One region of the Gibbsiella quercinecans genome, then DNA from elsewhere that is predicted to be linked to it. Evidence: predicted binding sites of a transcription regulator. Region 1 holds the regulator's gene; each other region holds the start of a gene.

Region 1 (7,132 bases):
AGGCACGTGGTTTTACGCCGGAAGATTTCGCCCTGTCGCACCCCGGCGGCGCGCTGGGCCGCCGCCTGCTGCTGCGCGTTAGCGATATCATGCACAGCGGCGATGAAATCCCCTATGTCAGCGCCGGGGCCTCGCTGCGCGACGCCTTGCTGGAAATCACCCACAAAAACCTGGGCATGACGGTTATCTGCCGCGAACCGATGAAAATCGCCGGTATTTTTACCGATGGCGACCTGCGCCGCGTGTTTGACATGGGGATCGACCTCAACAATGCTAAAATCGCCGATCTGATGACCCCCGGCGGCATCCGGGTGCCCCCGAATACCTTGGCGGTCGATGCGCTGAACCTGATGCAACAGCGGCACATTACCGCCCTGCTGGTTGCCGATGGCGACCAATTGCAGGGTGTGGTACATATGCATGACATGCTGCGCGCCGGCGTCGTTTAAACCGAGCAGCATTTGCCCGGCCGACCGGCCCATGGCGACAAGCGCGCATGCATTTATCTTTTTTGAGGAAATTCAATGAGTCTGATTGAGACCTGTTACGGGCCGATAGCAAACGACGTCATGGCCCGGGCCAGGAAAATCCGCCTGCTGATTTGCGATGTCGACGGTGTGCTGTCAGACGGCCTGATCTACATGGGCAACAGCGGCGAAGAGCTGAAAGCCTTCAACGTGCGCGACGGATACGGCATCCGCTGCCTGAAAACGTCGGGCATTGAGGTGGCGATCATCACCGGCCGCTCGGCGCGGCTGCTAGAGGATCGGGCGCAAACGCTGGGCATCAGCCACCTGTATCAGGGGCAGTCAGATAAGCTTTTGGCCTTCCGTGAACTGTTGGATACACTGTCGCTGGCGGCGGATCAGGTGGCCTATATCGGCGATGATCTGATTGACTGGCCGGTTATGGAACAGATCGGGCTGGCGGTGGCCGTGGCCGACGCCCACCCATTGCTGCTGCCGCGCGCCCATTACGTTACCCGGATTGCCGGCGGCAAAGGCGCCGTGCGTGAGCTGTGTGACATCATACTGCTGGCGCAGAACAAACTGGAGGGCGCCAAGGGGCTGTCGATATGAGCAAAACCAAACTTTGGATCACCATTGTGCTGGCGGTGATCGCGCTGTCCCTGATTGGCTGGAACATGGCGGATTTCGACGATGACGCCACGGCGCCGGTGGTAAATGATAAAGACCCCACCTATCAGAGCCAACATACGGTCACGGTAGTGTACAATCCCACCGGCAAACTGAATTACAAACTGGTGTCGGAAGACGTAAAGTATTACACCACGGATGAACTGAGCTGGTTCACCGCCCCCGTGATGACGCTGTTTGATGACAACGCGGTGGCCATTTGGTCGGTGCGCTCCGATCGCGCCAAATTGACCAAAGACCGGATGCTGTACCTGTATGGCCACGTCGAGGTGGACAGCCTGACCACCACGTCGCAATTGGAAAAAATTAAAACGGACAATGCTCAAGTGAATCTGGTGACCCAGGACGTGATGTCCGACGATGAAGTGACGTTATACGGCACCAATTTCACCTCTAACGGCATGAAAATGCGTGGGAACCTGCGGGCCAAAACCGCTGAGTTGATTGATAAGGTCAAGACCAACTATGAAATCCAGAACCCAAAAACAAATCCGTAATCTGTTGATCGGAAGCCTCATCCTGGCGGCAAGCGGCCCCGTGTTCGCGCTCAAGTCTGACTCCAGCCAGCCTATCAATATTGATTCGCTGCAGCAGTCCCTGGATATGCAAAACAACGTCAGCACCTTCACCGATAACGTGGTGATCAAGCAAGGGACGATCGAAATCAAAGCCGATAAAGTGGTGGTCACCCGCCCTGGCGGCGACCAAAACAAAATGTATATCGAAGCGTTCGGTAAGCCGGTCACCTTCTATCAAATGCAGGACAACGGCAAACCGGTGAAAGGCCATGCGCAGAAAGTCCGCTATGACGTGGCGCCGCAGCTGGTCACCCTGACGGGCAACGCTTATCTGGAGCAGCTCGACAGCAACGTGAAAGGCGATCGCATTACCTATCTGGTGCAGCAGCAGCAAATGCAGGCGTTTAGCGATAAAGGCAGCCGCGTAACGACGATCCTGGTACCGTCGCAGTTGCAGGATAAAAACGGGCAAACGAAGAGTAACTAATCACTTATGGCAACACTCATCGCAGAAAACCTGGCGAAAGCCTACAAGGGCCGCAAAGTCGTTGAAGACGTCAGCCTGAAAGTGAACTCTGGCGAGATCGTCGGCCTGCTCGGCCCGAACGGCGCAGGCAAAACCACCACCTTTTACATGGTGGTGGGCATCGTGCAGCGCGATGCCGGGCGCATCGTAATCGACGAAGAAGACATCAGCATTTTGCCGTTGCACGCCCGTGCGCGCCGCGGCATCGGCTACCTGCCGCAGGAAGCCTCGATCTTCCGCCGCCTGAGCGTGTATGACAACCTGATGGCCGTGCTGCAAATCCGCCAGGATCTGACCAGCGAACAGCGTGAAGACCGTGCGGTGGAACTGATGGAAGAGTTTCACATCAGCCACCTGCGCGACAGCCTGGGCCAATCGCTGTCAGGCGGCGAACGCCGCCGCGTGGAGATCGCCCGGGCGTTGGCCGCCAACCCGAAGTTTATCCTGTTGGATGAGCCGTTTGCCGGGGTTGACCCCATTTCCGTTATCGATATAAAAAAAATCATCGAGCACCTGCGGGACAGCGGTCTGGGCGTGCTGATCACCGACCACAACGTGCGCGAAACGCTGGACGTATGTGAACGCGCCTATATCGTCAGCCAGGGCAAATTGATTGCTCATGGCACGCCGGATGCTATTCTGGCCGATGAACAGGTGAAACGCGTTTATCTGGGTGAGGAATTCCGCCTGTAAGCACCAGCGCGTCCTTAGAGACGACTGTTAACGGAAGTAGTGAAGATATGAAGCAAGGTTTGCAACTCAGGCTCAGCCAACAGCTAGCCATGACCCCGCAGCTACAGCAGGCCATCCGTCTGCTGCAGTTGTCCACGCTCGAACTCCAGCAGGAGATCCAACTGGCGTTAGAGAGCAATCCGCTGCTTGAACAGACCGATCTGCACGACGAAGTCGACGCCAAAGAAAACAACGAAACCGAAGGGCTGGATACCCGCGAGGCGCTGGAGCAAAAGGACATGCCGGAAGAGCTGCCGCTGGACGCCACCTGGGATGAAATTTACACCGCCGGCACGCCTTCAGGCACCGGCACCGACTACAGCGATGACGAACTGCCGGTGTACCAGGGTGAAACCACCCAAACGCTGCAGGATTACCTGATGTGGCAGGTCGATTTAACGCCGTTTTCCGACACCGACGCCGCCATCGCCACCTCGATCGTCGATGCCGTCGATGACACCGGCTACCTCACCGTCCCTCTGGAAGACATTCTGGAGAGCATGGGTGACGAGAATGTGACAATGGACGAGGTGGAAGCGGTGTTAAAACGCGTGCAGCGTTTTGATCCGGTCGGCGTTGCCGCGCGCGATCTGCGCGACTGCCTGCTGGTTCAGCTTTCACAGTATGCCAAAGACACGCCGCATCTGGCCGAAGCGCGGCTGATTATCAGCGATCACCTCGATCTGCTGGCAAACCACGATTTCCGCAGCCTGATGCGGGCAACGCGGTTAAAAGAAGATACACTGAAAGAAGCCATGGTGCTGATTCAGTCGCTCGATCCGCGCCCCGGCCAGTCGATCAATACCGGCGAGTCGGAATATGTGATCCCGGACGTGCTGGTGCGCAAGGCGCACGGCAAATGGACGGTGGAGCTCAATACCGACAGCGTGCCGCGGCTGAAGATCAATCAGCAGTACGCCGCGCTGGGCAACAGCGCGCGCAACGAAGCGGACGGCCAGTTTATCCGCAGCAACCTGCAGGAAGCCAAATGGCTGATTAAAAGCCTGGAAAGCCGTAACGAAACGCTGCTCAAGGTCACGCGCTGCATCGTGGATCAACAGGAGGCGTTTTTCGAGCAGGGCGAAGAGTTCATGAAGCCAATGGTGCTGGCCGATATCGCCCAGGCCGTCGACATGCATGAATCGACCATTTCGCGTGTCACCACGCAGAAGTTCCTGCACAGCCCGCGCGGCATTTTCGAATTAAAATATTTCTTCTCCAGCCACGTGAATACCGACAGCGGCGGCGAAGCCTCCTCGACGGCGATTCGTGCCCTGGTGAAGAAATTAATCGCGGCGGAAAACCCCGCCAAACCACTGAGCGACAGCAAGCTGGCAACCTTGCTTTCCGATCAGGGGATCATGGTTGCCCGCCGTACCGTCGCCAAGTACCGAGAGTCGTTGTCCATCCCGCCGTCAAACCAGCGCAAGCAGTTGATTTGACCTCAACAGAGAAGGAAGACACTATGCAACTCAATATCACCGGCCACAATATTGACATCACCGATCCCCTGCGCGAGTTTGTGAACACCAAGTTCGCCAAGCTTGAGCAGTACTTTGATCGCATCAACCAGGTGTATGTTGTTCTCCGCGTGGAGAAAGTGCAGCAGATTGCCGAAGCAACGCTGCACGTCAATGGCGGCGAGTTGCACGCCACTTCGGAAGACGAAAATATGTATGCCTCTATCGACAGCCTGATCGACAAGCTGGCGCGTCAATTGAACAAACATAAAGAAAAGTTGAAACAATATTGATATGAAGGGGCATTCTGTTAATGGGTGCTCCCCCAACGTAGCCGCTGGGCTACCGGGTAACCATCGGCGCGTTATTCTTGCGGATAACGCGCCGATAAGCCATCAGGGCCAAAATGCGAAAAAAACCGGTTCATCAAGCCAGGCAGCGCAGGCCATTGCAGCGCGGCCAGCGGGCAACAATCCACGCGGCCTTCGGGTTCGCCACCTGCCGGCAAAACGGCTTCATGATGGTTTTTAAGTGAAAATAAAATGAACAACGAACCTATGCAACTTAGCACGGTGCTCAATATGGAGTGCACCAAAGGCGCGGTACACTGCACCAGTAAAAAACGGGCTTTGGAAATTATCAGCGAACTGGCGGCCAAACAGCTCAACCTGCCGTCGCAGGTGGTGTTCGACGCGGTTCTCACCCGTGAAAGAATGGGCAGTACCGGCATTGGCAACGGTATCGCAATCCCGCACGGCAAGCTGGAAGAAGATACCCTGCGCGCCATCGGCGTATTTTTGCGCCTTGAGCAGCCGATTGCGTTCGACGCCGTTGATAACCAGCCGGTCGATCTGTTGTTCGCCTTATTGGTGCCGGCCAATCAGTGCCAGGCGCATTTGCACACCCTGGCGCTGGTCGCCAAACGCCTGGGCGATAAAACCGTCTGCCGCCGCCTGCGCGCGGCGCAAAGCGATGAAGAGCTTTACCAAATTATTACCGAGTAAGCCGCCCGGCGGCGTGACTTCACGCCGCGGTAGCGATACTGTTTCAGGGAATGGATCCCGGCTAATGCCAGGATAATCATGTTTCTAACGGTGGCGATGAATGCCACTCCGATGCCAGGGGAGTTGCCACATGGTGCTGATGATAGTCAGCGGCCGTTCCGGCTCAGGAAAATCCGTCGCTCTACGGGCGCTGGAAGACATGGGTTTTTACTGCGTTGACAACCTGCCGGTGGTGCTGCTGCCGCAGTTAGCCCAAACGCTGGCGGAACGCAATAGCTCCGCGGCAGTCAGTATTGACGTTCGCAACATGCCGGAATCGCCGGAAGTCTTTGAATACGCGATGACGCAGTTGCCGGATTCCTTCTCACCACAGCTGCTTTTCCTCGATGCCGACCGCAATACCCTGATCCGCCGTTACAGCGATACCCGCCGCCTGCATCCCCTCTCCAGCAAAAACCTGTCGCTGGAAAGCGCGATCGACGAAGAGAACGATCTGCTCGAACCGTTGCGTTCACGCGCCGATCTGATTATCGACACTTCGGAAATGTCGGTGCATGAGCTGGCGGAAATGCTGCGCACGCGCCTGCTGGGCAAACGCGAACGCGAGCTGACCATGGTGTTTGAGTCCTTTGGCTTTAAGCACGGTATCCCGATCGACGCCGATTACGTGTTCGACGTGCGCTTTCTGCCGAACCCGCACTGGGATCCTAAGCTGCGCCCGATGACCGGGCTGGATAAACCGGTCGCCTCGTTCCTCGATCGCCACACCGAGGTGCACAATTTTATCTACCAGACGCGCAGCTACCTGGAGCAATGGCTGCCGATGCTGGAAACCAACAACCGCAGCTACCTGACGGTGGCCATTGGCTGTACCGGCGGTAAACATCGCTCGGTGTATGTGGCCGAACAACTGGCCGACTATTTCCGTTCACGCGGTAAAAATGTGCAATCGCGCCACCGCACGCTGGAAAAACGCAAACCATGACGGTCAGGCAAACGGTAGAAATCAAAAACAAGCTTGGCATGCACGCCCGCCCGGCGATGAAGCTGTTTGAGCTGGTGCAGAGCTTCGACGCCGAAGTGATACTGCGCAATGACAGCGGCACCGAGGCCGAAGCCAGCAGCGTGATTGCGTTGCTGATGCTGGATTCCGCCCAGGGGCGGCAGATCGAGGTAGAAGCCAACGGGCCGGAAGAAAAAAAAGCCCTGGCAGCCGTGATCGAACTGTTCAACGCCGGGTTTGATGAGGATTAGCGCCACTCACGCCCTTTTCCTTCCTTTTCCCTCACCCCAACCCTCTCCCAAGGGGAGAGGGGGTAGTTCAGAGTCGAAGGAAGGTTCACTCCAAAAGCACTAGCCTTACAGCGTACGCCCCCTCTCCCTATGGGAGAGGGCCGGGGTGAGGGTGAAGGGCATTAAATCCGGCTCAGGCAATCCAGCGCCACCGATTTAAAACTGTCGAAATCCTCACTGCCCAGCAGACGGCTCATCGAACGTTCGCGCACAAAAGTCACGAACAGCTCGTAAATCGCCATCGCCTCTTCGTAATCACTTTTACTGATCGCCAGCAGGAAAATCACATACGCCCGCTCGCCGTCGCCCCAGGCGATGCCCTGCGGCGCCAGGATGGTCACCACCACGGTTTTCTTCGCCAACAGCCCGAGTGAGTGCGGCAGCGCAATCCCCTCGCCCAACAAGGTGGAAACAATCGCCTCACGCTCCACCACCGAAGGGT
Region 2 (7,132 bases), 160 kb from region 1:
TGGTCGCGACGCTAAGCCAAACGCTGTAACCCCCTTTGGCGGGGTGCGGGCCAGGCCCGTACCCCGTTCACCACTGCCCTGCCCACTCCCCAGCCCAGGCGTTATCGCTTTTTGGCATATTAAATACCCGTTTGGCCTTTGCCAGACACGGAGCAAAATCCTACCGTGGGATGCGGCCGCCAGGCCGCCGGGTAACCCAATGATAAAAAAAACGTCTTACTGCGCACTCTGCACAGCATTCAGGGGATATTCATCTATGAAAGCCAAAACGCTGCTTCTGTTGATCCTGGCCGGCCTTTCCGCCCATGCGCTGGCCGCCACGCCGCCCACCACGTTAGTGGTGGCGCAATCGCTTGATGATATCGTCAGCCTCGATCCGGCCGAAGCCAACGAACTGTCCAGCATCCAAACCATTCCCAGCCTTTACCAACGGCTGGTCCAGGCCGATCGCGACGCCCCGGCTAAAATCACACCGGTGCTGGCGGAAAGCTGGCAGGCGGACGCGGCGGCGAAAACATTAACCGTCAAGCTACGCCCGCAGGCGGTTTTCACCTCCGGCAACCCATTGACCGCCGACGACGTGATCTTCTCCTATAGCCGCGCGGTGAAGATGAATAAATCCCCGGCGTTTATCCTCAACGTGCTGGGTTGGCAGCCAGATAACATTGACGCGCAGTTAACGAAAATCGACCAACACACGGTGCAACTGCGCTGGATCGCCGATGTCAGCCCGGCGGTGGCGCTGAATATCCTTTCCACGCCGATTGCCTCCATCGTCGACAGCAAAACCGTGCAGCACAACGTGAAAAGCGGCGACTACGGCAATGCCTGGCTGAAAATGCACTCGGCCGGCAGCGGCCCGTTCACTATGCGCGTTTACCAGCCGCACCAGGCGATTGTGCTGGATGCCAACCCGACCACCACAGGCAGCAAGCCGCTGCTGCACAGCATCATCATTAAAAACGTGCCGGATCCCGCCACCCGCCGCCTGCTCATCCAGCAGGGCGACGCCGACATCGCCCGCGAACTGGGGCCGGATCAAACCATCGCGCTGAAGAGCCAGCCGGGGATCAAGGTGCTGGAGATCCCCTCTGCCGAACTTAACTATCTGGCGTTCAACACCGGCAACACCGCTAATCCGCTGCTGAAAAACCCGGCGTTCTGGGAAGCGGCGCGCTACCTGGTGGATTACCAAGGCATCACCCGGGATCTGCTGAAGGGCCAGTATTTCGTTCACCAAAGCTTCTTGCCGATCGGTATGCCCGGCGCGCTGGAAGATAATCCATTCAGTTTCGATCCGGCCAAAGCCAAGGCCATCCTGGCTAAAGCCGGCATCACCCACGCCGCCTTCACGCTGGACGTAGAAAACAAACCGCCGTTCATCACCATTGCCGAAGCCTTGCAGGCCAGCTTCGCCGCGGGTGGTGTGAAGGTCGAACTGCTGCCGGCCGCCGGCAGCCAGGTGTATGCGCGGGTGCGCGCCCGGCAGCACCAGGCCGCCATCCGCCTGTGGATACCGGACTATTTCGACGCCCATTCCAACGCCAGCGCCTTTGCCTATAACGACGGCAAGGCCAGCACGGTCGCCGGTTTGAACGGCTGGCAGATCCCGCAGTTGAACAAGCAAACGCTGGCCGCGGTGGCCGAGGCCGATCCGGCTAAGCGCACCGCGTTGTATACTGAACTACAGCAGGCGCTGCAACGCAGCTCACCTTATGTGTTTATCGATCAGGCCAAAACCGAAGTGGCGCTGCGCGATAACGTTAAAGGCTACCAGCAGGGCCTGAATGCCGATATGGTCTACTACGATCGCGTCAGTAAATAACCCAGCCGCGCGCCGGGTGCTGTTGTATTCGTTAAGGTGAGTAAAATCGGAGCCAATCGTTTGCTCGTGGGCAAAAATGCGCGCTTTAGCGCTTGCAGTCGCGAAAAGCATGCGTATAATGCGCGACAATTTGCCAGGAGAAAGTATGACTATCAGCGTGTGTTTTGTTCGCCATAACCGACAAAACCGGCTGCCGTTCGGCGGCCTGCTGCCGTTATTTCTCCTGTGGCTAAACCGATCGCTTCAAGCCCCTCGTTGAGGGGCTTTTTTTTGCCTGAAAAAGACAGTTTGTTCAACACGCCCAGCGCCACGGGCACGAGTCGAGGAGAGTGAAAATGGCCAACCCGCTGTATCATAAGAATATCATCTCTATTAACGATCTCAGCCGCGAGGAGCTGGAGCTGGCGCTGCGCACCGCCGCCCGCCTGAAAGCCACCCCACAGCCGGAGCTGCTGCGCCACAAAGTGATCGCCAGCTGTTTCTTCGAAGCCTCGACCCGCACCCGTCTGTCGTTCGAAACCGCCATCCAGCGCCTGGGCGCGTCGGTGGTCGGCTTTTCCGACAGCAGCAACACCTCGCTGGGCAAAAAAGGCGAAACGCTCGCCGACACCATCTCGGTCATCAGCACCTACGTCGACGCCATCGTGATGCGCCATCCGCAGGAAGGGGCCGCGCGCCTGGCGTCTGAATTCGCCGGCGGTATCCCGGTGCTTAACGCCGGCGACGGCGCCAACCAGCACCCAACGCAAACGCTGCTGGATCTGTTCACCATCCAGGAAACCCAGGGCCGCCTGAACAACATCAACATCGCGATGGTGGGCGATCTGAAATACGGCCGCACGGTGCACTCGCTGGCCCAGGCGCTGGCCAAATTCCAGGGCAACCGCTTCTACTTTATCGCGCCGGAAGCGCTGGCGATGCCGGGCTACATCCTGCAAATGCTGGAAGAGAAAGGCATTGCCTACAGCCTGCACGAAAGCATTGAAGAGGTGGTGCCGGAGCTGGATATCCTGTACATGACGCGCGTGCAGAAAGAGCGGCTCGATCCTTCCGAATACGCCAACGTGAAGGCGCAGTTCATTCTGCGCGCCGCCGATCTGCACGGTGCGCGCGCCAACCTGAAAGTGCTGCACCCGCTGCCACGCATTGATGAAATCACCAGTGACGTGGACAAAACGCCCTATGCCTACTATTTCCAGCAGGCGGGCAACGGTATCTTTGCCCGCCAGGCGTTGCTGGCGCTGGTGTTAAACGAAGAATTGGCTTTTTAAGGGGAGAAACGTAATGACTCACGATAACAAACTCCAGGTTGAAGCGATCAAATGCGGTACGGTGATTGACCACATCCCGGCGCAGATCGGTTTTAAACTGCTCACCCTGTTCAAGCTGACCGCGACCGACCAGCGCATCACCATCGGCCTGAACCTGCCTTCCAAGGCGCTGGGGCACAAGGATCTTATCAAGATCGAGAACACCTTCCTGACCGAGCAGCAGGCCAACCAGTTGGCGATGTACGCGCCGAAGGCCACGGTCAACCGCATCGACAATTACGAAGTGGTGCGCAAACTGACGCTAAGTCTGCCGGACCACATCGACGGCGTGCTGACCTGCCCCAACAGCAACTGCATCAGCCGCAGCGAGCCGGTGTCGTCCAGCTTCAGCGTGAAGTCACGGGAAGGCGACGTGCACCTCAAATGCCGCTACTGCGAAAAAGAGTTTGAACATCAGGTGGTTCTGCAAGCGGACTGACCAGGCGGCCGGCGGAGGACGCGTCCGCTGCCGGCGGTTGCCCCGGCCAACGTACATGCAACTTGAGCGATGACGTGTATATAATGCGTTTTCTACATTAAAGACGCCGTTAATCAGGAGAGAAAATGTCTCGTAATATCAGCACCGAATTAGCCCCCGCTGCGATTGGCCCTTACGTACAGGGCGTGGATCTGGGCAGTATGATCATGACCTCCGGCCAGATCCCTGTCGATCCGAAAACCGGCGCCGTTGCCGAAGACGTTACCGCCCAGGCGCGCCAGTCGCTGGAGAACGTGAAGGCGATCGTCGAAGCCGCCGGCCTGAAAGTGGCCGATATCGTGAAAACGACCGTTTTCGTGAAAGATCTTAACGACTTCGCCACGGTTAACGCCGCTTATGAAGCCTTCTTTACCGAGCACCACGCGCCGTTCCCGGCTCGTTCCTGTGTGGAAGTGGCCCGTCTGCCAAAAGACGTAAAAATCGAAATCGAAGCGATCGCTGTTCGCCGCTAATCGGCGGTAATCCGCAGTGCCCCACGGCTGGCCACGCCGGCCGTGCAATCCCCCCGCCTACGGCCCATCGTTGTGCATCTGCCGGCAATGAGATCTTTTTTGCCCTCCAGGGTGCGCCATCAGCGACCATAGTTAACTCTATGCCCCGAAAAGCTGCCCCGTTTTAACGCGCAGCGCGCCGGCCACGCACCATAAACGTGCTTGATACGGCCTTTTTCACGGTTTTAGCGCCCTTTTTCACCCCGAAAACATTTTGGCACATTTTATGCTGAATCCTTCTACAGCCTGGAATGCCAACGAGGTGATGGATGCTAAATATAGACCTTTCTGCTTCACCGTTTTTTGATGAGATGTTACTGGCTGAGGGGAAACACCGCGGCCACTACGAAGCTTACTGGCATTGGCTGCAACAGGCCGACCAAAAGGCCATTCAACGTAAAAAAGAAGAAGCTGCACTGCTGTTTCACCGTGTGGGAATTACCTTCAACGTCTATGGCGAGGACGACGGCGCCGAGCGGCTGATCCCGTTCGACAGCGTGCCCCGTATCATCCCGGCCGGCGAATGGGCGATGCTCGATCGCGGCATTCGCCAACGCGTACAGGCGCTCAACGCCTTCCTGCATGATATCTACCACCAACAACATATCCTGAAAGCGGGCATCATCCCGGCGGAGCAGGTGTTGGCCAACGACCAATACCAGCCCTGTATGCAAGGGGTCGATCTGCACCGCAATATCTATGCGCATATCATCGGCGTGGACATGGTGCGCAACAGCGACGGCCAGTACTACGTGCTGGAGGACAACCTGCGCACCCCGTCCGGCGTGTCCTACATGCTGGAAAACCGCAAGATGATGATGCGCCTGTATCCGGAGCTGTTCGCCCAGCAGCGTATCCGCCCGGTGGAACGCTACCCGTCCTACCTGCTGCAAACCCTGCGTGAAAGCACCCCCGTCAACGATCCCACCGTGGTGGTGCTGACGCCGGGCCGCTTCAACAGCGCCTATTTCGAGCACAGCTTCCTGGCGCAGCAGATGGGGGTGGAGCTGGTGGAAAGCGCCGATCTGTTTGTGAAAGACGGCGTGGTGTTTATGCGCACCACCGAAGGGCCGTGCAAGGTCGATGTGATTTACCGCCGCGTTGACGATGCGTTTCTTGATCCGTTGGCGTTCCGCCCGGATTCGATGCTCGGCGTGCCGGGGCTGCTGTCGGTTTACCGCGCCGGCAACGTGGTGCTGGCGAACGCCATCGGCACCGGCGTGGCCGACGACAAATCCATCTACCCGTACGTGCCGGAAATGGTGCGCTTCTATCTGCAGGAAGAGCCGATCCTCAACAACGTGCCCACCTGGCAGTGCCGCCACCCGAACGAGCTTTCCTACGTGCTGGCCAATCTGGAAAAAATGGTGGTGAAAGAAGTCCACGGCGCCGGCGGTTACGGCATGCTGATCGGGCCGGCCGCCACGAAGGACGAGATCGCGCATTTCCGCACCCTGCTGCAAACCAAACCGCACAATTATATCGCCCAGCACACGCTGGCGCTGTCTACCTGCCCGACCTTCGTCAACGAGGGCCTGGCGCCGCGCCATATCGATCTACGCCCCTTTGCCTTAAGCGGGGCCGAGATCCGCCTGGTGCCGGGCGGCCTGACGCGCGTTGCGCTGGCGGAGGGTTCGCTGGTGGTCAACTCGTCACAGGGGGGTGGAACAAAAGATACCTGGGTATTGGAGGATGACGCATGCTGAGCCGCACTGCCAGTGAACTCTATTGGATGGCCCGCTATCTGGAGCGGGCCGAAAGCATCGCCCGGGTACTGGACGTCACCAACAAGCTGTCAATGATGCCGACCCGCGGCAGCGAAAACCACGATTTAAAAGTGCCTCTTAACCTGACCAACACCGGAGAACTTTACGCGGCGGCCTATACTGAAATCACTATGGCGAATCTGGTGAGCTTCTTCGCGCTGGACAACCGCAACCACAGCAGCATCTACAGTTGCCTGCAGATGGGCTGGAATAATGCCCATGCGGTGCGCGGCAGCCTGTCGTCGGAAGTGTGGGAGTGCATTAACGCCACCTGGATCGAAATGAAGCTGATCCGCCGCCAAGGCATCGACGCCGTCGGCGCAGACAGCTTTTTCGACTGGGTGAAAGAGCGCGCCCATCTGTTCCGCGGCGCCATCTTCGGCACCCTGTTGCGCAGCGACGCCATGTACTTTATCCGCCTGGGCACCCTGCTGGAACGGGCGGACGGCACGGCGCGCTTACTGGATGTAAAAAACCAACTGCAGGCAGCCGATGACGACCCGGTGCGCGAGTATTACCGAATGGACACGCTGTTGCGGGCGGTCAGCGCGCGCGAAGCCTACCACAGTATTTATAAGCAGCAGCTCAGCCGCGACACCATTGCCGAACTGATGATTTTGCGTAATGAAATCCCGCGTTCGCTGCTGGCCTGCGTCGGCGATATGGTACAGCAGTTGGAACACATCGGCGGCACTCGCTCCAACGGGCCACGCCGCCTGGCGCATACGCTGCTGGCAGAACTGCGCTTTAGCAGTATCCAGGATCTGAATGCGGTCGGCCTGCACACCTGGCTGAACGACTTCCTGGCGCAGATTAACCAGATTGCCGAAAGCATTCACCATACCTATCTGGAGGCACAATGAGACTGAACATTGAGCACAGCACCCATTACACCTATGCCCAGCAGGTACGGCGCAGCACCCAATACCTGCGCCTGACGCCGCAGGATTCGCAGCATCAGCGCATCATATCCTGGCAGTTGACGCTGCCGGAAAACGCGGTGCGCACCACCGATGCGTTTGGCAATGTGCTGCACGTGCTGACGCTGGACGTGCCGCACCAGGCCATCACCATACAGGCCCACGGCGTGGTCGAGATTGAAGACAGCGCCGCGGATCAGGCGGCCGGCCATCTTTCACCGCTGGTGTACCTGCGCCACAGCCCGCTGACCCAGCCGGACAGCGCGATCCGCACCTTCGCCCAGCGCTATTACCAGCCACAGGACGCGCTGGCCAGCCTGG
Region 3 (7,132 bases), 1.8 Mb from region 1:
GATGAACAACGCCAGCCGTGCGCATTATTTCGCGCGTATGCAGACATTGCGCCTTGACGGTTTCCTGTTGCGGCCGTTGCTCAGCCTGTTTTCCGCCATGGTGCTTTGCGGCCTGCTGATGCTGTTCAGCCTTGGGGGGCAAGGCACAATCGGCGTGGGGGTGCTGTATGCCTTTATCAGTTACCTTGGGCGCCTGAACGAGCCGTTGATCGCGCTGACGTCGCAGCAATCTATGCTGCAGCAGGCGGTGGTTGCCGGTGAGCGCATCTTTGAATTGATGGATCGCCGCCAGCAAAGCTATGGTGCTGACGATCGGCCGTTGGCCAGCGGCAGCATCGAGGTTGCCAACGTCAGCTTTGCCTACCGTCACGATAAGCCGGTCTTGCAGCATATCTCGCTTCGGGTGCCTTCCCGCGGCTTTGTGGCGCTGGTGGGCCACACCGGCAGCGGTAAAAGCACGCTGGCGAATTTGCTGATGGGCTATTATCCGGTCAATGAGGGCGAGGTGCGGCTGGATGGCCGGCCGTTGCCCAGCCTGTCACACCGGGCGCTGCGCCAGAGCGTGGCCATGGTGCAGCAGGATCCGGTGGTGATGGCCGATTCGGTGCTGGCCAATGTCACGCTGGGGCGCGATATTAGCGAAGCGGCGGTCTGGCAGGCGTTGGAAACGGTGCAACTGGCCGAGCTGGTGCGCGGTTTTTCCCAGGGTATCCATACTCGCCTGGGGGAACAGGGGAATAATCTGTCGGTCGGGCAGAAGCAGTTGCTGGCCATGGCGCGTGTCCTGGTGCAGGCGCCGCAGATCCTGATCCTCGACGAAGCCACCGCCAATATTGATTCCGGCACGGAACAGGCGATTCAGCGTGCCCTGGGCCTGATTCGTGAACAGACGACGCTGGTCGTGATTGCTCACCGCCTGTCTACCATTGTTGATGCGGATACCATCCTGGTATTGCACCACGGCCACGCAGTCGAACAGGGGGCGCACCAGCAGTTGCTGGCGCAACGAGGCCGCTACTATCAGATGTATCAATTGCAACTGGTGGGGGATGAGCTGGCCGCTGCAATGCAGGAGGACTCTCAGCCCGCATAGCGGCGATGCCGTATTGGCCTGTCGTCACTTCACGTTCGCACTTGTCAGCGCAATTTCCTCTCCGGCAGGAGAGGAAATCAATATCGTGCCTGGCCGCGCGGCGCACCGTAAAAATGCCCACGCACCACGATCAGGCATTCTCTCCCTTAAACACCCCGGCATGCGCTTTTTTGGCACATGATGCACTATAATGGTGCGCGTTCACGAATCTTTGCAGGCAACGGCTAACACCGCGCACGCCCTGTAGTGCCCTTGGCTGCGTCTCCAACGGTTAATTCGCTGAAATTCTGCGCAAAATTATTTGTGGCATAACCTTTGCTTTAATACCCCCGTACAAGGGTGAGTTTGAGCTTAATTCGTGGAGGGGGCAATATGAAGCTGGTTACCGTGGTGATAAAGCCATTCAAACTGGAGGACGTGCGTGAAGCCCTATCCTCTGTGGGTATTCAAGGGCTGACCGTAACCGAAGTGAAAGGGTTTGGTCGCCAGAAGGGGCATGCTGAGCTTTATCGTGGAGCCGAATACAGCGTCAACTTCTTACCTAAAGTTAAAATTGATATCGCAATCGCCGACGATCAGTTGGATGAAGTTATTGATGTTATTAGTAAGGCGGCCTACACCGGTAAGATTGGTGATGGCAAAATTTTCGTTGCCGAATTGCAACGTGTTATTCGTATTCGCACAGGCGAAACAGACGAAGCAGCTCTGTAAATCACAGGCTCAGTTAAGTAAATGGGGATGGATTGATAATGAAAAAACTTTTATCCATGTTGGGCCTGGGTACGCTGACTATGGCTCCTTCTTTGGCCATGGCGGCTCCGGCAGTGGCAGATACTGGTGATAACGCATTTATGATGATTTGCACCGCTTTGGTGCTGTTCATGACTATGCCTGGCATTGCGCTGTTCTACGGCGGTTTGCTGCGTTCTAAAAACATATTGTCTATGCTGACTCAGGTTGCCGTGACGTTTGCGATGATCTGTGTGCTCTGGGTGCTGTATGGTTATAGCCTGGCGTTCAGCGAAGGCAATGCGTTCTTCGGCGGCTTTCAAACGGCGCTGCTGAAAGGTATTGGTGTGGAAAGCCTGACCGGTACCTTTAGCCAAATGGTTCACGTCGCGTTCCAATGCTCCTTTGCGTGCATTACCGTGGCGCTGGTGATTGGTGCGTTTGCTGAACGTATCCGTTTCTCCGCAGTGCTGATTTTCGCTGCGATCTGGTTCACCATTTCCTATCTGCCGATCGCTCACATGGTGTGGGGCGGTGGTTACCTGGCTGCCGACGGCGCGCTGGACTTTGCCGGCGGCACCGTGGTGCACATCAATGCGGCAAGTGCTGGCCTGATTGGCGCTTACCTGTTGGGTAAACGTGCTGGGTTTGGTAAAGAAGCGTTCAAACCGCATAACCTGCCGATGGTATTCACCGGTGCGACTATCCTGTATATCGGCTGGTTCGGCTTTAACGCCGGTTCTGCCAGCGCCGCGAACGGGATTGCCGCTCTGGCGTTCCTGAACACGGTTATCGCAACTGCTGGGGCAATCCTGTCCTGGACCTTTGCGGAATGGATCCTGCGCGGCAAGCCTTCACTGCTGGGCGCAAGCTCCGGCTGTATCGCTGGCCTGGTTGCGATTACGCCGGCTGCGGGTACCGTGGGTGTTGGCGGTGCGTTGATTATCGGCCTGGTGGGCGGCATTGCCGGTCTGTGGGGTGTGGTAACGCTGAAAAAATGGCTGAAAGTGGATGATACCTGTGACGTGTTTGGTGTGCACGGCGTGTGCGGTATCGTTGGCTGTATCCTGACCGGCGTGTTTACCGCTTCTTCTCTGGGCGGCACTGGCTACGCAGAAGGCGTGACCATGGGCCATCAGGTATGGGTGCAGCTGGTTAGCGTAGTGATTACTCTGGTATGGTCAAGCGTGGCCGCGTTCATCGCCTTCAAGGTTGCGGGTGCTATCGTTGGCCTGCGTGTACCGGAAGATCAAGAACGCGAAGGCTTGGATCTCAACAGCCATGGTGAAAGTGCCTACAACGAATAAACATCGAAGATGGGCAGTGCGCTGAATAGTTAATAAAAATATAACGATAAAAAAGGGCGATGGTGACATCGCCCTTTTGCTTTTTTATTCCCCCGAATGGCGGCGGATAACGCCTTCCTGCACCGTACTGGCGACCAAAATGCCGTCTCGGGTATAGAACTGGCCGCGCACAAAGCCGCGCGCGCCGGAGGCTGAAGGGCTTTCTACCGCATACAGCAGCCAGTCATCCAGGCGGAAAGGACGATGGAACCACATCGAGTGATCGATGGTGGCAACCTGCATGCCGGGTTCAAGGAAGCCATGCCCATGGGGTTGGAGCGCGGTCGGCAAAAAGTTGAAGTCAGACGCATAGCCCAGCAGGTATTGATGGGTGCGCAGATCGTCCGGCATGCTGCCGTTGGCGCGAAACCAAACGTAGCGGTGGGGTTCTTCTACGCTGCCCTGCAGCGGGTTATGGAATTTAACCGGGCGCATTTCAATCGGTTTTTGGCCGGTGAACTTATCGCGGATCGTTTCCGGCAGCAGGTGGGCGACTTTCTGCGCGATCTCGGATTCCGACATCAGCGTTTCCGGCGGCGGCACATCCGGCATGGTGTTTTGGTGTTCAAAGCCGCTTTCCTGGCTCTGGAACGATGCCGTCATGTAGAAGATCGGTTTGCCGTTTTGAATCGCGCTGATCCGGCGGGCGCTGAAACTGTTGCCATCGCGCAGGTTTTCCACATCGTAGACAATCGCTTTGCTGCTATCGCCGGGGCGCAGGAAATAGCTATGAAATGAGTGCACCGTGCGTTCAGCCGGCACCGTTTGTTTGGCGGCATACAGCGCCTGGCCGACAACCTGGCCGCCGAACACCTGGCGCAGGCCAAGGTCTTCACTTTGGCCGCGGAACAGCCCTTCTTCTATTTTCTCCAGATCGAGCAGATCGAGGAGGTTTTTTAATGCCTGGCTCATGCATTCATCCTTTATTTCTTGTCTCTGGCGCAGTGTGCGGAAGTGGGGGGCAGCACGTCAATATACCGCGTTGCGTGGCAAAAGTGCGTGTGTTTAATTACCCGTGTAATCAGCGGGTTGTATAATTAATAATCGAACGTCCGTGTGTTATCAGGATAATGTGCTAACTTTAATATTTAAGGTGGTTAAAACCGCCAACGCATTGATAATAAAAAGGAGGCTGAACCATGAAACTCTGGCAATTGACGAGCGGTGCTGCGCTACTGGCTATCGCTTTGGCTGGGTGCGCACAGAAAAGCGGGGATGTCCCCACGCCGACGCCTGGTAGCCCGGCAACGCCGCAGCAGCTGCAGATCCGTGGCCCGGCGGTCACCGGGACGGTGAATATCCGCCAGCGTGTAGCGCTGCCGCCTGATGCGGTGCTGACGGTAACGCTATCTGATGCATCCGTGTCTGATGCGCCTTCCAAAGTGATTGCCCAGCGGGTGATCCGTACCGAAGGCCAGCAGGCGCCGTTTACCTTTGTGGTGCCCTTTAACCCGGCCGATATCCAGCCAAACGCGCGCATTATCCTGAGCGCGGCGATCACCGTGAATGGGCAGATGACCTTTATCACCGATACTATCCAGCAGGTACTAAACCGCAACGGCGCTCGCGCCGACTTGTTGTTGGTGCCGGTGCAGAACGTACCGGTGCAGGGAACGTTAACCAACCAACCTTAAATCATCAGGGTTTGCCTTCCCCGGTACGCGCCGGGGAAGGGCGTTACCAGCGCCAGCCGTAAACGGATAAATCCACGGTGCTGTTGGCGGCGAATATAATCCCTTCTTCCAGCAGCGCCTGTCGCTGGCGTTGGAAATCTTCCCCTTGCAGTGAAATTTGCCCATGGCGGTTGATCACCCGGTGCCACGGCAGCGTTGAGCCTGCCGGTAATTTCTTTAACACCCCGCCCACCTGGCGCGCTGCGCGCGGGGAGCCGGCCAGGCGCGCCACTTCGCCATAGGTGGTGACCTTGCCGTAGGGGATGGCGGCAATCACCTGAAATACGCGTTGGCGGAACGACGCGTCTTGCTGCTCCATGTTTCACATTCCTACTGTTTAGCATCATGGCTGAAATTGTGCCACAGGCGCAGTGGGTAAGAAAACAGCGGTTGGCCCGGCTTGGCTTGCTATTTGGCTGGCCATCACCGATAATGCCCACCGCTTCAGAATAACGAAGCCGTCAATGGAGGCCCTGTTGGTTCTCCCGCAACACTAACTTGTGAACTCGGTCAGGTCCGGAAGGAAGCAGCCGCAGCAGGTGACGTGTGTGCCGGGATGTAGCTGGCAGGGCCTCCACCAATTTCAGCCTGATAATCCCCTTTCTCCTGTCTTTGTATAACCGCCCGTGCCTTGAACGCACCATCCTGCCCGCATTCTTCTGTGGGGCTTATTTTGCTTTGGTTCCCTGTTTTGCCATATCAAACGCGGCTTAACATTTACTACAGCCACAAAATGGCTAACCCGGTATAGCCCGTCAGATGAGGAGATAAAAGAGAGAGGAAGTCAGCCGTAGGTAATAGCTGATATAGAATGGCTCAATATTCCATGCTGGCAGTACCCACACCATCTTCAATGGTAATGCGGAGATAACGCATTAATCCCAATGTGCTGACTTAGGTAAGTATTCACGCGTCGGATACGGCGGAGACATTTGCCTGGCGCGGATTCAAATGCCGCTGGGACGACTCGCTGGGGCGAGTTGCAAGCACTCTACATACAACCTGATGTATCGCGTACTGCTGCGCTAATTGAACTTAGCCAGGCCAGGGACATAAGCGTATGCAATAGGAAAATACGTAAAATAAATAGGGAAATTGATATTAATTGTAACATTGAGGCCGATAGTATATCGGCTCAATGTTTTTAGCGTACGTATTTCCAGACTGCGGTAGGGATTTTATCATACAGCTTATTCATGGTGAGCTCCGCCAGGCGGTGATCGGCTGCGGAATAAAACAGCTCAAGCTCGTCATCGGAAAGCTCGTATTTATTTTTTTCAATAACACGCTCCAGCGTGTCAAGGTTGGTGCATTTACGTAACCGCATCAAATAGTCGATCTTTGTCATAGTAACCTTTAATCTAAAAACAGGGAGAAAAATCAGAGTTGATTATCTCTTAAGATTTCATTGCCGTACAGGTGCCCTCTCCTGAGAACATTCTGAATAATCGTGCCTTGGTTTTTTGCCAACGGCCCAAGTCTGAATCATTAATACCGTAATTACTAAAAAGGGTATAAGTGTCGTCGAGATACTCTTCGACCAGATCCGAGAGTTCGCTTTCGTCCATGTATTTAATTTTATAACTCATCACAAACGAAGCAATATGTTCGATCAACTCGTTAAGCTGGAGATTGACGGAAGACGTTGGATCGTTCACCCAACCATGATGGCTGTCGCCTATTGTCGCGAGGCCCTCATCATAAAGATTCTCACACAAGAACTTCAGTTGAGCAATATCGTGCCGCTTAGGCGAATACTCATCCATATCATCCCCTCCGCAAGTCTTAATTTCGGTGTTGACAACACTTTGTGAGTAAGCTGATTGATATCATTGACGGAGGTGGCTTACCACGGTTAATAAAAAGCTCCGACAATAATAATATAAATCATTTTTTCGCACTTAGCCTGTAACTATTACGTAAACTTACAATTCATCGAACGTCGATGGGCGTGAGCGATCGATTATATCGAATAACAACTTCCCATCGTTAAGCGTAAAGGTAACATTATCAGTGATGTTTTCCTTTGCGCTGATGTCCAGACAACCGTTGAAAATCTCCCATTGATAACGATAATGCATTGAATATTCGTTGTTATGCAATGGCTTAATCTCAAGTATTTCTAATGAATTTGGGACGTAACGCGCACTTTCAGAATAAAAACTCAATCCAGTGGTCAATGCCGGCACCAGTTCAGCCAAATTGCCTTCAATCACTTCCTTTAATTTTTTAACAGAAAGTGCTGAGGATTGCAGGGGGCAGTCGAGCGTTACCAACATGGCGCATCTTGC
Region 4 (7,132 bases), 670 kb from region 1:
GAAGTTTCACTGCATAAAACAACAGCCGCGTGTGCGGCTGTTGTTTTAACTGAACAAATTGATAAGTGCGGCACACAATACCGCAGCAAAAGCTGCTTGCGGTGTGTGGCTGGCGGCAGCGCTGACGTCTGCGCCATGGGTAATGAATACGATGAGTGAATCCAACATCGCGAACCTCCGGAGTTTACGCCACGATCATACTGCGGCGGCGCGCTCTGTAAAGCCTGTTTCTTGCCAATTTTTGTGCGATTGATTGTATTTTTTATAATCAGTTCCGCACCTTACTCCATCCCGAGCTCTTTCAGCTTACGCGTCAGCGTATTTCGGCCCCAGCCCAGTAGCCGTGCGGCTTCCTGCTTGTGCCCCTGCGTGTGGCGCAGCGCGGTGGTGAGCAAGGTGCGCTCCATCTCCGGCTGTGCCTCTGAGAGCAGGTTTTGATGACCGGAACGCAACGCGCGATCGGCCCATTGCGCCAGCAGCGTGGCCCAACTGTCCGGCAGGCTATGGCCTCCGCTTTCCGGCATGCTGGTTTCGAACAGCTCGCTGGGCAGATCCTGGATCAGCACTTCCTGGCCAGCGGCCATCACGGTCAGCCAGCGGCAGGTATTCTCCAACTGACGTACGTTCCCCGGCCATGGCAGGCGGGTCAGAGCAGTTTCCGTTTCCGGGTGCAGATTTTTAGCCTCGACGCCCAGCTCTTTCGCCGCCACCTGCAAGAAGTAACGCGCCAGGCGAGGGATATCCTCGCGCCGTTCGCGCAGCGGCGGCAGATGCACGCGGATCACGTTCAGGCGGTGGAACAAATCCTCCCTGAACTTGCCTTCCTGTACGCGCTGTTCCAGGTTTTGGTGGGTTGCGGCGATGATTCGCACGTCCACTTTTACCGGCGCATAGCCGCCCACGCGGTAGAACTGGCCGTCGGCCAGCACACGCAGCAGGCGTGTCTGGACATCAAGCGGCATATCGCCGATTTCATCCAGGAACAGCGTGCCGCCATCGGCCTGTTCAAAGCGGCCCTGGCGTATTTGGTTGGCGCCGGTAAACGCCCCCTTTTCATGACCGAACAGTTCAGATTCGATCAGGTCTTTCGGGATCGCCGCCATATTCAGCGCGATGAACGGGGATTTGGCTCGCGGGCTGTGGCGATGCAGCGCGTGGGCCACCAGTTCTTTACCGGTCCCGGATTCGCCATTGATCAGCACGCTGATGGATGAGCGCGACAGCCGCCCAATAATGCGGAACACATCCTGCATCGCTGGCGCTTCGCCAATGATGTCGGTGGTGGGGCCGCTGGCAGGCTGGCTGCGTGCCGGCTGTTGCTGCTCCTGATAGTGGCTGATCGCACGTTCGACCAGCGCGACGGCTTCGTCGATGTCGAACGGCTTGGGCAGGTAATCAAAGGCGCCCTGTTGATAGGCACTGACGGCGGCATCCAGATCTGAATGAGCGGTCATGATGATAACCGGCAGCATTGGGTGACGTTGTTTGATCTGTTTGAGCAGCGCCAGGCCATCCATACCCGGCATGCGAATATCAGACAACAACACATCAGGCGTTTGCGTGGCCAATGCTTCCAGTACTTCATTCCCGCTGTCGAATGTGGCGCAGCTCACACCCGCTCCAGTGAGCGCGCGTTCAAGCACCCAGCGGATGGAGCTATCGTCATCGACGATCCAGACTATCCCTCGTTGCATAGAAAACCTCACTGGCGAATAGGCAGGTAAACCGAAAATTCGGTATGTCCTGGCCAACTGTTGAACTCAATTTTGCCGCAATGCTGATCGATAAGATTACGAGCGATGGATAATCCCAGGCCGGTGCCGCCTTCGCGGCCGCTGACCATTGGGTAAAACAGCGTATCCTGCAGCTGTGCCGGTACGCCGGGGCCGTCATCTTCAATGTCGATGCGGGCAACCAGACGGTAGCGGGTACCGTGCAGGGTTATCTGGAAGGCGGTGCGCGTGCGTAGGGTGATGGTGCCGCCCTCGCTGCTTAGCGCCTGCAGCGCGTTGCGGGTGATATTCAGCAACACCTGTTCAATTTGATCGGGATCGTGTGCCAGTTCGGGCAGGCTGGGATCGTAGTCACGCACCAGCGTCACATTGTCCGGTTTTTCCAGCGAAACCAATTGGCATACCCGTTCTGCCACCTGGTGGATGCTCTGGGTAATATGTTGGCCTGGGCGCTGTGGCCCCAGCAGGCGATCCACCAGATTGCGCAGGCGGTCTGCCTGTTCAATGATCACTTTGGTGTATTCGGTCAGCGTCGGGTCTGGCAGCGCCTTGGCCAAGAGTTGCGCCGCGCCACGCAGCCCACCCAGCGGGTTTTTGATTTCATGCGCCAGCCCGCGGACCAGATCGCGAGCGGCAACCTGTTGCGCGTGCTGCAACTGTTCCTGGCTCAGGCGGCGTTGGTTATCCATCGGCGCCAGTTCCATCAGGATATAGCCATCGGGGAGCGCCTGGGCGGTAAGGGAAAGAATATGCGCACGGCTGTCGACCACCAGCGTGACTTCATTGTCAGTGAACCCCTGGCCGGTATTCAGGCTTTCGCGCATCAACTCAATGTTCAGTGAAAAATAACCAAGCAGCTCGGGCAGCGGGGTGCCGAAAAGTTTACGCGAGCTTTGCGCCAGCAATTGCTGGGCCGCCGGGTTCGCGTAATGAACCGCTAATTCATCATCCAACAGCAGAATGCTGTTAATGAGAGAATTGAGGATCTGCCCAGCATCGGGCAGCTTGCCAGTTGCCATACCGCAGACTCCTGCACTTTTTTAGTGCGTTTATCCTACTCCATTCGGCGTAACCGCGGAACAGCGTAGCCTTGCAGAAAACCGTGTGGAGAAAAAAGCCCATCCGAAGATGGGCTGAAAGTTTCCACGGCAACAAAAAAACGACAACAAAATTGGGGGCGCCACCGTGGGGACGCCCAGCGTGTGTTACACGCTGTAGTACAGTTCGAACTCAACCGGATGCGGAGTCATGCGCACTTTATCCATTTCGGATTTACGCAGTTCGATGTAGGCATCGATGGTATCGTCGGTGAATACGCCGCCACGGGTCAGGAACTCGCGGTCTTCGTTCAGTGCGCTCAACGCTTCTTCCAGTGAGCCTGCTACTTTTGGAATTTCAGCCTCTTCTTCCGGCGGCAGGTCGTACAGGTTTTTATCCATGGCATCGCCAGGGTGGATTTTGTTGATGATGCCGTCCAGGCCAGCCATCAGCAGCGCAGAGAACGCCAGGTATGGGTTAGCCGCTGGATCCGGGAAGCGAGCTTCGATACGGCGCGCTTTCGGGCTGGCAACCACTGGGATACGAATAGAAGCGGAACGGTTACGGGCGGAGTACGCCAGCATGACCGGTGCTTCATAACCCGGGACCAGACGTTTGTACGAGTTGGTGGTCGGGTTGGACAGTGCGTTGATCGCTTTGGCGTGCTTGATGATACCGCCGATGTAGAACAGGGCAGTTTCAGACAGGCCGCCGTATTTGTCGCCAGCGAACAGGTTAGTGCCGTTCTTGGACAGCGACATGTGGCAGTGCATACCGGAACCGTTGTCACCGAAGATTGGCTTCGGCATGAAGGTGGCGGTTTTGCCAAATGCGTGCGCAACGTTGTGCACCACGTATTTGTAGATTTGGATTTCGTCGGCTTTTTTGGTCATGGTGTTGAAGCGGGTAGCCACTTCGTTCTGACCAGCGGTAGCCACTTCGTGGTGGTGCGCTTCAACAACCAGGCCCATTTCTTCCATGGTCAAACACATGGTAGAACGCAGATCCTGTGAAGAGTCGACCGGAGGAACCGGGAAGTAACCGCCTTTAACGCCAGGGCGGTGGCCTTTGTTACCACCTTCGTATTTGGTACCGGAGTTCCATGCGCCTTCGATATCATCGATAGCCACGTGAGAACCGGAGATGCTGCTGCCGAAGCGCACATCGTCAAACAGGAAGAATTCAGGTTCTGGCCCGAACAGCACGGTGTCTGCGATGCCGGAAGAACGCAGGAAGTCTTCTGCGCGTTTAGCGATGGAGCGCGGATCGCGATCGTAGCCTTGCATGGTGCCTGGCTCGAGGATGTCGCAGCGCAAGATCAGGGTTGACTCTTCGTAGAATGGATCCAGTACCGCAGTGCTGGCATCTGGCATCAGCACCATGTCAGATTCGTTAATGCCCTTCCAGCCGCCGATAGAGGAGCCGTCAAACATTTTGCCTTCTTCGAAAAAGTCGGCGTTTACCTGATGAGCAGGGATGGTTACGTGTTGTTCTTTACCCTTGGTGTCAGTGAAACGCAGATCTACGAATTTCACTTCATGCTCATTCAGCATTGTCAAAACGTGTTCAGCGGACATACTTAATTCTCCCGGATTTATCATTGTCGTCGTGGAAAACGAATCTGTGGTACCTGGCTTTTATTAGCCTTGCGTAGACTAAAGCGAAAACTGTGCCAACTTTTTAAAAGCCAATTAATCGCCTTTCTGTGCGGGTTTTGCACATTATCAGTATGCACCAAAGTGGTGGGATGCACCTTTTTAGTTCAAAATCATCACAACATGGCACCGTTATGGTGCATTACTGCACCGGGTGTCTATTTTTGCACCGTGAAAGGGATCACAAACTAACCAATTTGCAGTTGTTTATGACAGACTGCTGTGATCTTGTTTAGTCCCTCGCTTAATACGTGTACAATAGCGCGCTATTTCTAATGCCTGAGGCAAAGCTGTGATCGAAAATTTGCGTAACATCGCCATTATTGCCCACGTTGACCATGGTAAAACTACCCTGGTTGATAAGTTGCTGCAGCAGTCCGGTACCTTTGATGCCCGTACTGAAGCGACTGAGCGCGTAATGGACTCCAACGATTTGGAGAAAGAGCGTGGGATTACCATCCTCGCAAAAAACACCGCCATTAATTGGAAAGACTACCGCATCAACATCGTTGATACCCCAGGGCACGCCGACTTCGGCGGCGAGGTTGAGCGCGTAATGTCTATGGTTGATTCGGTGCTGCTGGTTGTGGATGCAATGGATGGCCCCATGCCGCAAACCCGTTTCGTCACCAAAAAAGCATTCGCTAATGGTCTGAAACCGATTGTCGTCATCAACAAAGTTGACCGCCCTGGCGCGCGTCCTGACTGGGTTGTCGATCAGGTGTTCGATCTGTTCGTGAACCTGGACGCCACCGACGAGCAACTCGATTTCCCAATCATCTATGCATCTGCACTGATGGGCATCGCGGGCACCGACCATAACGATATGGCCGAAGACATGACCCCGCTCTACCAGGCGATCGTTGACCACGTGTCTGCGCCGAAAGTGGAGCTGGAAGCACCGTTCCAGATGCAGATCTCCCAGTTGGACTACAACAACTACGTGGGCGTTATCGGCATCGGCCGTATCAAGCGTGGTAAAGTGAAGCCTAACCAGCAGGTCACCATCGTCGACAGCGAAGGCAAAACCCGTAACGGTAAAGTCGGTAAAGTGCTGACCCACATGGGCCTGGAGCGTATTGAAGCCACTGTGGCCGAGGCGGGCGACATTATCGCCATCACCGGTCTGGGCGAGCTGAATATCTCTGATACCATTTGTGACGTTAACGCGGTTGAAGCGCTGCCAGCGCTGACCGTTGATGAACCGACCGTTACCATGTTCTTCTGCGTTAACACCTCGCCGTTCTGTGGTAAAGAAGGCAAGTTCGTGACGTCTCGCCAGATCCTCGATCGCCTGAAGAAAGAGCTGGTGCACAATGTGGCGCTGCGTGTTGAAGAAACCGAAGACGCCGATGCGTTCCGCGTATCCGGCCGTGGTGAACTGCACCTGTCCGTGTTGATCGAAAACATGCGCCGTGAAGGCTTCGAGCTGGCCGTATCCCGTCCGAAGGTTATCAACCGTAAGATTGACGGCCGCATGCAGGAACCGTTCGAAAACGTCACGCTGGATATCGAAGAGCAGCACCAGGGCGCAGTCATGCAGGCCATGGGTGAGCGTAAAGGTGATGTGAAAGACATGGTGCCGGATGGCAAGGGCCGTATCCGCCTGGATTACGTGATCCCAAGCCGTGGCCTGATTGGCTTCCGTACCGAGTTCATGACCATGACTTCCGGTACCGGCCTGCTGTACTCCACCTTCAGCCACTACGACGATGTGCGCCCGGGTGAAATCGGCCAGCGCCAGAACGGCGTGCTGATCTCCAACGGCCAGGGCAAAGCGGTCGCCTTCGCCCTGTACAGCCTGCAGGATCGCGGTAAGCTGTTCCTCGGCCACGGTGCGGAAGTGTATGAAGGCCAGATTATCGGTATTCACTCACGCTCTAACGATCTGACCGTGAACTGCCTGACCGGTAAAAAACTGACCAACATGCGTGCTTCCGGTACTGACGAAGCCACCACGCTGGTTCCGGCTATCAAGATGTCGCTGGAGCAAGCGCTGGAATTCATCGATGATGATGAACTGGTTGAAGTTACGCCGACCTCGGTCCGTATCCGCAAGCGTCATCTGACGGAAAACGATCGTAAACGTGCGAACCGCGGCCCGAAAGAAGCGTAATCGCTGATTGAGTCCGCTGTGATTCAGGGCGCCTTTGGCGCCCTGAGTTTTTTCTGCCTCTGCCATTTATTGGCTGTCTGCAGGCTTTTTATACCCTTCCCTGTTCAGCCCTGCCTTTTCCCGCTACAGTGAGCTTTCCCCGACCGATCAGGAGAGGACGATGCTGTATATCTTTGATTTAGGTAATGTGATTGTCGATATCGATTTCAAACGTGTACTGGGTGTCTGGAGCCGTTTAAGCGGCACGCCGCTGGCGGCGGTGGCCGAACGTTTCGCTATGGGCGAGCTGTTCGAACAGCATGAACGCGGCGAAGTCAGCGACGAGGCGTTTGCCGCCGGTATGAGCCATCAGATGGGGTTCGCGCTGAGCTTTGAACAGTTTGCCGCGGGTTGGCAGGCGGTGTTTGTCGCGCTGCGCCCGGAAGTGATCGCCATTATGCAGCGCCTGCGCGACGAAGGGCACCGGGTGGTGGTGTTGTCCAATACCAACCGCTTACATACCCATTTCTGGCCGCAGCAGTATCCGGAAATCGCCGCGACGGCGCACCGCGTTTACCTGTCGCAGGAGCTGGGTATGCGTAAACCTGAAG

The links. The regulator sigma-54, encoded in region 1, starts transcription at its own class of promoters, with help from an activator protein. The targets are predictions, from matches to a motif close to GTTGGCACANNTTTCGCTNT.
Region 2: the regulator sigma-54 is predicted to act here: its motif matches at 4,339-4,358, upstream of ACN28Q_RS14360 (circularly permuted type 2 ATP-grasp protein).
Region 3: the regulator sigma-54 is predicted to act here: its motif matches at 1,263-1,282, upstream of glnK (P-II family nitrogen regulator).
Region 4: the regulator sigma-54 is predicted to act here: its motif matches at 4,429-4,448, upstream of glnA (glutamate--ammonia ligase).

The regions. Positions count from the first base shown of each region.
Region 1 is NZ_CP014136.1:3,243,269-3,250,400, reverse strand. Features, by position in the region: gene kdsD (arabinose-5-phosphate isomerase KdsD) at 1-449, shown strand, start outside; gene kdsC (3-deoxy-manno-octulosonate-8-phosphatase KdsC) at 525-1,079, shown strand; gene lptC (LPS export ABC transporter periplasmic protein LptC) at 1,076-1,654, shown strand; gene lptA (lipopolysaccharide ABC transporter substrate-binding protein LptA) at 1,623-2,162, shown strand; gene lptB (LPS export ABC transporter ATP-binding protein) at 2,169-2,894, shown strand; gene rpoN (RNA polymerase factor sigma-54) at 2,942-4,375, shown strand; gene hpf (ribosome hibernation promoting factor) at 4,399-4,686, shown strand; gene ptsN (PTS IIA-like nitrogen regulatory protein PtsN) at 4,936-5,397, shown strand; gene rapZ (RNase adapter RapZ) at 5,528-6,382, shown strand; gene npr (PTS phosphocarrier protein NPr) at 6,379-6,651, shown strand; gene ACN28Q_RS15030 (BglG family transcription antiterminator) at 6,813-7,132, opposite strand, start outside.
Region 2 is NZ_CP014136.1:3,085,297-3,092,428, reverse strand. Features, by position in the region: gene argF (ornithine carbamoyltransferase) at 1-29, shown strand, start outside; gene ACN28Q_RS14385 (ABC transporter substrate-binding protein) at 257-1,825, shown strand; gene ACN28Q_RS14380 (hypothetical protein) at 1,978-2,124, opposite strand; gene pyrB (aspartate carbamoyltransferase) at 2,161-3,096, shown strand; gene pyrI (aspartate carbamoyltransferase regulatory subunit) at 3,110-3,574, shown strand; gene ridA (2-iminobutanoate/2-iminopropanoate deaminase) at 3,700-4,086, shown strand; gene ACN28Q_RS14360 (circularly permuted type 2 ATP-grasp protein) at 4,395-5,831, shown strand; gene ACN28Q_RS14355 (alpha-E domain-containing protein) at 5,825-6,754, shown strand; gene ACN28Q_RS14350 (transglutaminase family protein) at 6,751-7,132, shown strand, end outside.
Region 3 is NZ_CP014136.1:1,393,917-1,401,048, reverse strand. Features, by position in the region: gene ACN28Q_RS06485 (SmdB family multidrug efflux ABC transporter permease/ATP-binding protein) at 1-1,093, shown strand, start outside; gene glnK (P-II family nitrogen regulator) at 1,466-1,804, shown strand; gene amtB (ammonium transporter AmtB) at 1,843-3,129, shown strand; gene tesB (acyl-CoA thioesterase II) at 3,214-4,080, opposite strand; gene ACN28Q_RS06465 (YbaY family lipoprotein) at 4,308-4,802, shown strand; gene ACN28Q_RS06460 (MGMT family protein) at 4,846-5,160, opposite strand; RNA gene ffs (signal recognition particle sRNA small type) at 5,316-5,412, shown strand; gene ACN28Q_RS06450 (HHA domain-containing protein) at 5,986-6,189, opposite strand; gene tomB (Hha toxicity modulator TomB) at 6,239-6,607, opposite strand; gene ACN28Q_RS06440 (hypothetical protein) at 6,767-7,120, opposite strand.
Region 4 is NZ_CP014136.1:2,574,408-2,581,539, forward strand. Features, by position in the region: gene ACN28Q_RS11885 (YshB family small membrane protein) at 46-168, opposite strand; gene glnG (nitrogen regulation protein NR(I)) at 282-1,694, opposite strand; gene glnL (nitrogen regulation protein NR(II)) at 1,703-2,752, opposite strand; gene glnA (glutamate--ammonia ligase) at 2,939-4,348, opposite strand; gene typA (ribosome-dependent GTPase TypA) at 4,719-6,542, shown strand; gene yihX (glucose-1-phosphatase) at 6,703-7,132, shown strand, end outside.